3 regions of the Ensifer sp. ENS06 genome follow, and region 1 is predicted to be linked to each of the others. Evidence: riboswitches for the same ligand, from Rfam matches in the RefSeq annotation. Region 1 holds a riboswitch; each other region holds the start of a gene.
What was found. A riboswitch is a leader RNA that binds a small molecule or an ion and turns the genes downstream of it on or off. The one in region 1 is predicted to bind cobalamin.
Positions count from the first base shown of each region.

Region 1 (3,272 bases):
ATGATGGAGGCGAAACAGGAATGCCGCTGGCAGCCACCCGCAGAAGGTCGGCGCCGACCTGGCAACAGGAAGAGACTTTCGCCCGTGTTCACGCGCATGAAACACGTCGCTGCGGCCCTTGTGCCTCTGGTTATGATCGGTGCCGGTCCGTCACTGGCATCGACGGCCTGCGACCGACTGAACGCGCGGCTCGCGCAACTGCCTGACTACGTCGCCAGCAATGCCGATGCGCGCGACTACGCAAGCGCGATCTCGCGGCAGAATATCGAGCTGCGGCGGGCAAAGAACGACCGCCGCCGCGCGGGTTGCGGTGGCGGCAACGCCATTGGCTTCGACGGCGGCGACCCCGACACCTGCTACGGCCTCAACAGCCTGATCGCCGAGATGGAAGACAATCTGCGCATGCTGAAGTCCGAGCGCGAGCAGATCGTCGCCGGCGGCAGCGACGACAGCCGGCGCCGCATCCTCGCCGCGCTGGAGATCAACGGTTGCTATGGCGACCGCGAGGAGTTCGCAAGCGTGGAACCGGACGTGCCGGAAAGCCACCGCAACATCGTTGCCGACCTGCCGCCGGAAGACGCCTACGGCCCGATGCTCGGCCGCGGCGAAGACGGCTACGCGCCGCAGGAGCGCTACTATAGCGGCACGCTCAGAACCATGTGCGTGCGCACCTGCGACGGCGCCTTTTTCCCGGTTTCTTCAGATGCGACGCCGGCCGATTTCCCGCGCGACGAGCAGGCCTGTCGGGCGCGCTGCCCGGGGGCTGAGACCGAGCTCTATTTTCACGACCTCAACACGGAAGAGAGCGACAAGATGGTCTCGGCCGTGACCGGCCGTCCCTATACCGAAATGCCCAACGCCTTTGCCTATCGCACCCGCGCTGTCGGAAAACCCGGCCAGTGCGGCTGCCAGATACCCCAGACCGCCTCGACCACACCGAAGGCAAACGGAACGAAGATCGGTGACGACCAGTCGTCGATCATCGTCATCGAGACCAAGAAGCCGGAAGCGGCGAGCAATACCGCCAAGGCGCCGGCCGAAGAGCGGCCTTACGATCCGTCGAAGAACAAGGTTCGCGTCGTCGGCCCGACCTACCTGCCGCAGGAAGAAACCGCCATCGACCTCAAGCATCCGAAGGGACCGGCCTATCAGCCGGTCCAGAATTGATCGGACGAGGCCTTACGCCTTCTCCTTGCTGCGTCCCCATCCGTCTTCGAAAACCAGCTCGTCGAGCGGCAGGCGCTGGCGCCAGCCCTTCACGGCGAGTTCCGGCTGCTGATAGAGGCGATCGACATAGCCGAGGCAGAGCCAGGCAACGATCTCGATATGATCTGGGATGCCGAGAATCGCCTTGATCTCGGCCTCGTGGAAAATGCTCACCCAGCCGACGCCCACCCCTTCGGCCCGCGCCGCAAGCCAGAGGTTTTGCACGGCGCAGACGGTGGAATAGACGTCCATCTGCGGATTGTGGGTGCGCCCGAGTACGACGGCACCGCCGCGCGTGCGGTCGCAGGTGACACAGATGCTGAGCGGCGCCTTGCGGATGCCTTCCAGCTTCAGCGCACGGTACTTGGCCTGTTGTTCCGCCTCGAACATCAGCGCGGCCTCGTCATTGGCGCGGCGAAACGCATGCCAGACGCGCTCACGCGTTTCTTCCGCCCGCACCAGCACGAAGTTCCACGGCTGCATGAAGCCCACGGACGGGGCGCTGTGCGCAGCGGCCAGCAGGCGCAAGATCAGATCATCCGGCAATGGCGCGGGCAGGAATTCATCGCGCACGTCGCGACGTGTCTCGATGGCACGGTAGACGGCCTCCCGCTCTGGCAACGAAAAGGCGCCGGCAGCCGCAAGGCCGCCCTTCGGTTCAGTCAGCATCGTTCGATCCCCAACAATGCGAAAACCTCCCGCCGTCCACGCGGGGTTCGGTCTATCTCGCCAGGCCGGTCTTCTGACTTCGGTTCAACCGATCACCTCGCCTTCCCAGATCGCTTGAAGATCCAGTGGCAAAACCTTGAATCAATTCAAGGCTCTCTTAGACGCGATCGTCCCCGTCACAGCGTTGGGCACGTTCCGGAATGACACCGGATTCCCGATTCTCCCGCTTTCGCGGGCACCTGACGACGGCACTAAGTGCACAGCCGTTTGAGAAAGACAAGCGGCGCCAACCCGGCCGGGACATGGCACGCCACTTTCCGCCGGCTACTGTCGAGCTTAGTCGTTTACCTCCACCTCAAAGCGGAGCGACCGGATGTGGCGAACCGTCATAGGCGCCCCAGACCGACTGATCGAAGCAAATCACCGATCCGGTCATCAGCCCGGACTCGGCCGACGACAGATAGGCGCAGGCCCGCGCCACTTCGGCCGGATCGACGAGCCGACCGAAAGGCTGGCCGGCCGCCGCCTTTTCGAGCCAATCGGCCGCCGCGCCATGAAACTCGCGCTGGATGCGGTCTTCGCCTTCGGACGCCATCCAGCCGATATTCAGCCCGTTGACGCGAATGCGGTTGCGAAGAAGCGCATAAGCCGTGTTTTTGGTCAGCGTTTCGAGGGCGCCTTTCGACGAACAATAGGCGGCAATGAACGGCTGGCCGGCCATCGCCGACATAGAGCCGATGTTGACGATCGTGCCCTCGGTCTTCTCCCGCCGCATGATCTTCACCGCCTCCTGCATCAGGAAGAACGGCGCGCGCACATTGATCGCGAACATGCGGTCGAAGAGTTCGGGCGTGGTGTCGAGGATCGTGCCACGGTCGGTGATAGCTGCGGCGTTGACCAGCGCATCGACCCGGCCGAATTCCGCGTCGCAAGCGGCGACCACCTTGCGGGCGTCCTCTACTTTTTCAAGATCGGCCTCGACATAGACAACTTTCGCACCGCTTGACTTGCCGATCTGCTCGGCCTTCGCCCGCCCCTTGGCGGCGTTGCGGCCGCAGATGACGATGCCTTCAGCGCCGCGCTCGGCGAAAAGGCCAGCAATCGTCGCGCCCAGTCCCTGCGTACCACCGGTGACGATGGCGATCTTGCCTTGCAATTGTCCACTCATCGAATTCCTCCCTCGGAAATGATCGTTTGAAACGGCTGCGGCTCCCGGCTAAAACACACCGGGAGCCTGTCAAATTGTAACTCGCTCGTCAGCTCAGCTTGCGCTTCGCCTGCGCCTCCAGCACCGAGAGAAACTCTTGTTCGCCCGTCCCCGCAGTGAGCGCCTCGCGCATCAACTGCGCCTGCGTCTTCGGCGCCAACCCGCCGAGTGGCGGATCCCGGTCGAGATT
Region 1 covers NZ_JACVBC010000002.1:147,089-150,360, forward strand. Annotated here, with positions in the region: gene IB279_RS09805 (DUF2865 domain-containing protein) at 97-1,167, shown strand; gene bluB (5,6-dimethylbenzimidazole synthase) at 1,180-1,875, opposite strand; cobalamin riboswitch at 1,921-2,133, opposite strand; gene IB279_RS09815 (SDR family oxidoreductase) at 2,231-3,043, opposite strand; gene IB279_RS09820 (phytanoyl-CoA dioxygenase family protein) at 3,132-3,272, opposite strand, start outside.

Region 2 (3,272 bases), on a different contig from region 1:
ACCGGTCTTTGGCGAGACACGGCGCCGACAACTGTCGGAACACTCGCGTCATAGCGATCCCGGATTCTGACGGTCTCGCGTTTTTCAAAATCAACTCCGTCGAGGTGCTCGATGAACGTCGTGACGAAATGCTGGCGCGTTTGCTCACCATCACTGACGATATCGATGCCTGCCCGCTGCTGATCGTCCAGCGCCAAACGCAGAGCGTCCCGCTTTCCCTCGATCAATTCCTCATCGTGCAATTTCCAGGGTGACCAGAGTTTCTCGGGTTGTGCAAGCCAAGAGGGTTTCGGCAAGCTGCCGGCGGTAGACGTGGGCAACAGTGTTTTCATGATATAGGACCTTGTATTTCTGGTTCGTCAGGGAACGTGTTTGGCAGACCATTGCTCAAGAATTGACTTGTACGGCTTGATGAAGTGCTCCTCAGCAAACGTTCCCTGCTCAACAGCCAGCCGGCTCCGTTCCTCGCGATCGTAGACAATTCGAGTCAGTGAATAATCCTGATGCTTAAGACTTGGCTGATAGCAGGCCCCTGCAGCGGAATTGGCGTTGTAAATCTCGGGCCGGTAAATCTTCTGAAAAGTCTCCATCGTGCTGATGGTGCTGATGAGCTCAAGATTGGTATAGTCATCAAGCAGATCGCCGAGAAAATAAAACGCAAAAGGCGCAACGCTATTCGGCGGCATGAAAAATCGGACCTGCAACCCCATTTTTTGGAAGTAGAGATCTGTCGAAGACAATTCATCCTGTTGGTATTCTAAGCCTAATACAGGATGATGATTTCCACTTCGACGATATGTCTTGCTGCTCGAGGCACTCAGGCAGATGACCGGGGGCTTATGAAAATGCTCTTTGTAAGCATTGGACTTCAGGAAAGACTTGAATAGGTTTCCATGCAAGTCGCCAAAATTCTCTGGCGTGCTGAATCCGGGGCGATCCTTATTGTACTTTGGCAGCACAACACTGAAGTCGTAATCTCGGACGTATGAGGAAAAATTATTCCCTACGATGCCCTCAATGCGTTCGCCTGTCTTCTGATCGACAATATTCGTTTTCAGGATTTCAATCAGGGGAAAGGCATCATTGCTGCCTTCAGCACCGACATTCATCTCAACCGAAATGATTTCGAGTTCGACAGAATAGCGATCGCCTTCTGGGTTATCCCAATGCGCCAGAGCGTTGAAACGATTGTCAATCATCTTCAAGGCGTTGCGGAGGTTCTCCTGGCGGTTCTCCCCCCTGGCCAAGTTAGCAAAATTCGTCGTAATTCGCGTATTCTCTGACGGGCAATAGTCCTCATCAAAAGAAATTCTCTTTATATTGAAATTAAAATCTCTAATCATTGCGATCGTTCGTCCTAATCTCGAGATAAATCCTGAATTTATTGACGTCAGGACGCACCGGATGGCATTTTCCATTGTTTCAGTCGACGGCCTTTAACTGTCCATGCTTCAGAGCGGTGCGCGTTTTATGCCTGAGAGGTCGATCGAACAAAAATGGTATTATCTCACGGAAGCATGAGCCGTGTTCATGATTTAAGAGATAGCCTGCTACGAAACCCGGGATGTCGGTATCTTGCGAGCCTCACCGTGATGAGCCGAATGCTAGCGATCATGAGCCATACCTCGGCCGAGACAGTAACCGCCACTTCCGGCACAAACCAATGATAGACGCCTTGACCACCTCAGCGACATACGACATTGGTTCGTTATCGTGGTTCTGCGGACGAAAGTCCGGAGCTAAGAGGGAATTCGGTCATGGCTTTATTGCCTGAAGCCGAAGCTGCCCCCGCAACTGTAAACGGCGAGCGAAAGTCCATCCATGTCACTGAGGCAAGCCTCGGGAAGACGGACCAGAGCGACGACCCGTAAGCCAGGAGACCTGCCGCGATAGATAACGTCCACGGGCGGGGTGTCCCGGAGTGCCGCTTTCGCGATGGGCATTCCCGTGCCGTCGTCTCTGCGTCATGCCGCCGCTCCTGCCGCAACCTGATGGCAGCGCCGATGACAGAGACCGCGACGATAGAAAAACCCGCCCAGCATGGCTCTATAACCAGTCTCATCGATATCGTCTTTCCCGGAGACACCAACCACCACGGCACCCTCTTCGGGGGAACCGGGCTCGCTCTCATGGATCGCGTTGCCTTTATCGCGGCTACCCGTTTCGGACGGGCGCCATTCGTGACCGCCTCTTGCGAGCGCATTGATTTCCGGCAGCCTGCCCGCATCGGGCATATCGTCGAATTCACGGCCAAACCAGTCAAGGCCGGCCGCCGTTCCCTGACGGTCGAGGTCGAAGTGGTTGCGGAAACCGTTGTCGGTCGTCAGCGGCACACCTGTACGCGCGGCATCTTCCATATGGTCGCCATTCCGAAGGGCGAGTACGCCGCAAGCTATGCTTTGCCCGAACTCGTTGTCACGGAAACCCCGAACATCAAGGATATCGTTGCCATGGTTGAGATCGTCTTCCCGGATCAGGCAAATAGTGTCGGCCGGATGTTCGGCGGCGAAGCGATCTCTTACATGACCAAAGCCGCATTCGTTGCAGCGTCGCGCTACTCCGGCAAGCTCGTGGCACTGGCCTCATCCGAGCGTATCGACTTTGCGAGGGCAGTTGAGATCGGGGAAATCGTCGAGGCAGAGGCACGCGTCGAGCGCGTTGGCCGCAGTTCTATGTCCATCGAAACGAAACTCTGGTCCGAAAATCTGCTGACGGGCGAGAGACATATTACGGCCACGGGACATTTTACCATGGTCGCGATCGACACGGACCACCGGCCGGTTCCTGTCGGCGATGGTGCCCCTGTAGACGTTGTTCCTTGTCACCATGGGCGGGCATAGCCATGTTGGACAGGCAACATTTATCGATTTTGCGTGAAGTCGACCGCTTGGGCAGCCTGACTGCTGCTGCTGAGCGGCTGAACGTCTCCCAGTCCGCTCTCAGCCACACGATCCGCAAGCTGGAAGAGCGCTATGGCGTGGCGATGTGGGAGAAGGACGGTCGCAACCTTCGTCTCACCGAGGTCGGTCGCTACATCGTAACGCTGGCACAGCGCGTTTTGCCCCAAATCGAAAGGGCTGAGGACGTCCTGTCGGATTATCGCCACGGCCAGCGAGGCTCGCTGAAAATCGGCATGGAATGCCATCCTTGCCACCAGTGGCTGATGGGCGTTACAAAGCCCTATCTCATGGAATGGCCGGATGTTGGTCTGGAACTGACGACATCATTCGCGTTCGGCGGCGTGGCGGCGCTGACGGGATACGAGATCGATA
Region 2 covers NZ_JACVBC010000019.1:107,725-110,996, forward strand. Annotated here, with positions in the region: gene IB279_RS34295 (methionine synthase) at 1-332, opposite strand, end outside; gene IB279_RS34300 (DUF1852 domain-containing protein) at 360-1,343, opposite strand; cobalamin riboswitch at 1,698-1,904, shown strand; gene IB279_RS34305 (acyl-CoA thioesterase) at 1,992-2,840, shown strand; gene IB279_RS34310 (LysR family transcriptional regulator) at 2,843-3,272, shown strand, end outside.
Region 2: linked by a shared signal. The riboswitch ahead of IB279_RS34305 (acyl-CoA thioesterase) and the one ahead of bluB (5,6-dimethylbenzimidazole synthase) in region 1 are both predicted to bind cobalamin.

Region 3 (3,272 bases), on a different contig from region 1:
GTTCGATCTCGGCGGCATCGAGTCCACCCGGCCGAAGCAACCGGATCTCGTCGCCGTCTACCTTGATGATCGTCGACTCAAGGCCGATTTGGGCCTGGCCGGCGTCGAGGATCAGCTTCAGTTTTTCGCCGAGATCGGCTTCCACATGGACCGCACTGGTCGGGCTGATCTTGCCCGACGTATTGGCACTGGGCGCGGCCAGTGGTCGCCCGAAGTGGGCGATTACCCGGCGCGAGAAACCGTCGGGCATGCGGATACCGAGCGTGTCGAGGCCGGCGGACGCCAGCGCATGAACCGTGCTGTCGGCGCGCTGCCGAAGGATCAGCGTCAGCGGGCCGGGCCAGAAGGCTTCGGCCAGCTGCCTCGAAATCGGATCGAAATGCACATGGGCTTCGGCCATCGCCATGTCGGAAACATGCGAGATCAGCGGATTGAAGCGCGGGCGCCCCTTCATCTCGTAGATGCGACTGATCGCATCGGGATTGGTAGCATCGGCGGCAAGGCCGTAGACGGTCTCGGTCGGAATCGCGACCGGCTCGCCTTCGGCAAGAACGGCGCAGGCGCGCGCGATCGCGCGGTCCGGTTCTCTATCCGTGTCGATGATCTCAGCCATGCCGTTTCCTTTCCGACGCTTCCTTAACGGACGCACCGGAAAAACAGAACGATTTTCTTTGAAGGAACCGGTTCGGCTCAGAGGCTGCGAATGATGCGACGCAACGCGTCATCCTTGGCGCCAAGCATCAGTACGTTTTTCAGCGCGACCTTGGGATCATCCGTGCGAAACAGCAGCCCGTTGTCACGAAAGTTGCGGTTGATGACCATTTGCCCGGCTTCGGCGCCCGGTTCGATGGCGACGGCGAAGTACATGCGTGAATAGCCGGGCTGGATACTCTCGAAAAAATGCGTCTCGTCGCCCAGGTTGCAGAAGAAGTTGGCGAAGTAGAAGGACCAGGTGATGTCCTTGGAGGGAGTAACCGGCGTACGCGCCGCCGTCACGTGACAGTAGCCGAGATGCGGCCGGCCGACGAGAGTGCGGTGGAAGATCATCTTCGGGAACTGGATCGAGGTGTGGAACCCGTTGATCCGCTTATGGGTCGTGTCGCCGGCGGTGCTGAGCTTCTTGCCCGTCCTGTCTGCGACTTCCTCATAGCTCAAATACCGGCGTTCGCTCGGCAACCATTGCCTGCGGTTGATCCGGCCGGTGCGCAGGAATTCGGTATGAACCGCCACCTTCGGCGGGATTGTCGGCAGCTTCTCGGCTGCCGCGTCGTAGTATCTCAACTTTGCCATGATCGTCAGCGCGCCATCTGCCTGCCTGCAGGACCTCTCTCGTCCGCCGGCTAGGCTAGCGGCTCATGGTTAATGAATGATTTCCCCCTGGCTGCATCATTAGCGTTCTCTATCTGACGCGATGTCGCAAACGGGCGAAGCCCTCCCGCATCTGCGCCGACCGCGCCGCAAAAGTCGGCAAATGCCCAAGATGTGATCTATCTATATGTTTGCAATGTAAAAATTCTAAGACGGTGGCCTTTTGTGGCGGTTTTTTCCGTGTCGTCATTCTGGAATTGGATGTCGCTATCGGGCAGCTGCCAAGGCGACTTCCGCGATTACATATCCTTACTCAAGGTGCCGTCTTCGAAGGGAAGATGGAGAATTGGGAAGCCGGTCAAATCCCGGCGCTGCCCCCGCAACGGTGGTGGAGCGAAAGCCTCGGCAAAGGCCACTGGACGGTTCGTCCGGGAAGGCGCCGGGCAGGTCCGAAAGGACGGCTCCTGAGCCCGGAAACCAGCCTTGACGGACATAACCGTAACGGGTTGCGGCGGGCAGCCGGATCGGAGCCTCAAACGCATGGGTGTGCGCCCGTGCGGGTTCCTGTCCTGCCTCTCCGAAACATGGCGCATGAGGACAGGACATGGACACCAGAAACGATATGCTTCGAAAGCTGAAGGGCAGGCGGGACGGCTACAGCCTCGACCGGGCCTTTTACATCGATCCCGATTACTACAGGCAGGATCTGGAAAACATCTGGTACAAGGATTGGCTGTTTATCGGCCATGACTGCGAGATCCCGCGGGCCGGCAATTACTTCACCGTCCAGGTCGGCGACTACCCCGTTGTCATCACCCGCGACCGCCAGGGCGCCATCCGGGCGCTGCACAATTCCTGCCGCCACCGCGGCTCGCGCGTCTGCACGCAGGCGAAAGGCTCGTCGGCAAAGCTTGTCTGTCCCTATCACCAGTGGACCTACGAACTCGACGGCTCGCTGCTCTTCGCCCGGCAGATGGGAGAGGATTTCGACAAGGCCGCCCACAGTCTGAAGCCGATCCATTGCGAAACGGTCGGCGGCTACATCTTCATCAACCTGTCGGAAAAGCCGATGGATTTCACGGCGTTCCGCGACATGGCCTTGCCGTATCTCGCGCCGCATCGGCTCGGCGAAACCAAGGTCGCGTTCGAAAGCACCATCATCGAGAAGGGCAACTGGAAGCTCGTCTGGGAAAACAACCGCGAATGCTACCATTGCGCCGCCAATCATCCGGAACTCTGCCGCACCTATCCTGAGGCGCCGACGGCGACCGGGGTGCAGGGCGCCAAGGATGATCCTGTGATCGCCGAACATTGGGCGAAGTGCGAGGCCGAGGGCCTGCCGAGCGAATTTAAGATGTCGCCGACCGGTCAGTTCCGCGCCGCCCGCATGCCGCTTGTCGACAATGCCGAAAGCTACACCATGTCGGGCGCCCGCGCCGTCAGGCGGGCCCTGTCCGCCGACGTCTCCCAGAGCCAGATCGGCACGCTCTTGATGTTCCACTATCCCACCACCTGGAACCATGTGCTCGCCGACCACGCCATCACCTTCCGGGTGCTGCCGCTCGGGCCCGAACTGACGCAGGTGACGACGAAGTGGCTCGTCAACAAGGATGCGGTCGAAGGCGTCGACTACAATCTAGATGAACTGACGCATGTCTGGACCGAGACCAACGACCAGGACCGTCAGATCGTCGAGGAAAATGCCTTCGGCATCCGCTCACCGGCCTATGAGCCCGGTCCCTATTCGCCCGAGCACGAGGGTGGCGTGATGCAGTTCGTCGAGTGGTACTGCAAGTTCATGGAGCAGCGCCTTGCCGGCGACGCGGCTCCGCTTTCAAGGGTCGCCTGACATGCAGATGGCCTCTTCGTTTCACCATTTCGACGCGCTCCACGTCTGGATCGACCGGCAGCAGATGCTCGAATGCACATCGGCGGTTGTCGAGACCGCCGATGTCATGACCTTC
Region 3 covers NZ_JACVBC010000001.1:898,676-901,947, forward strand. Annotated here, with positions in the region: gene IB279_RS04425 (L-threonylcarbamoyladenylate synthase) at 1-613, opposite strand, end outside; gene IB279_RS04430 (DUF6656 family protein) at 691-1,290, opposite strand; cobalamin riboswitch at 1,608-1,809, shown strand; gene IB279_RS04435 (aromatic ring-hydroxylating dioxygenase subunit alpha) at 1,913-3,157, shown strand; gene IB279_RS04440 (hybrid-cluster NAD(P)-dependent oxidoreductase) at 3,159-3,272, shown strand, end outside.
Region 3: linked by a shared signal. The riboswitch ahead of IB279_RS04435 (aromatic ring-hydroxylating dioxygenase subunit alpha) and the one ahead of bluB (5,6-dimethylbenzimidazole synthase) in region 1 are both predicted to bind cobalamin.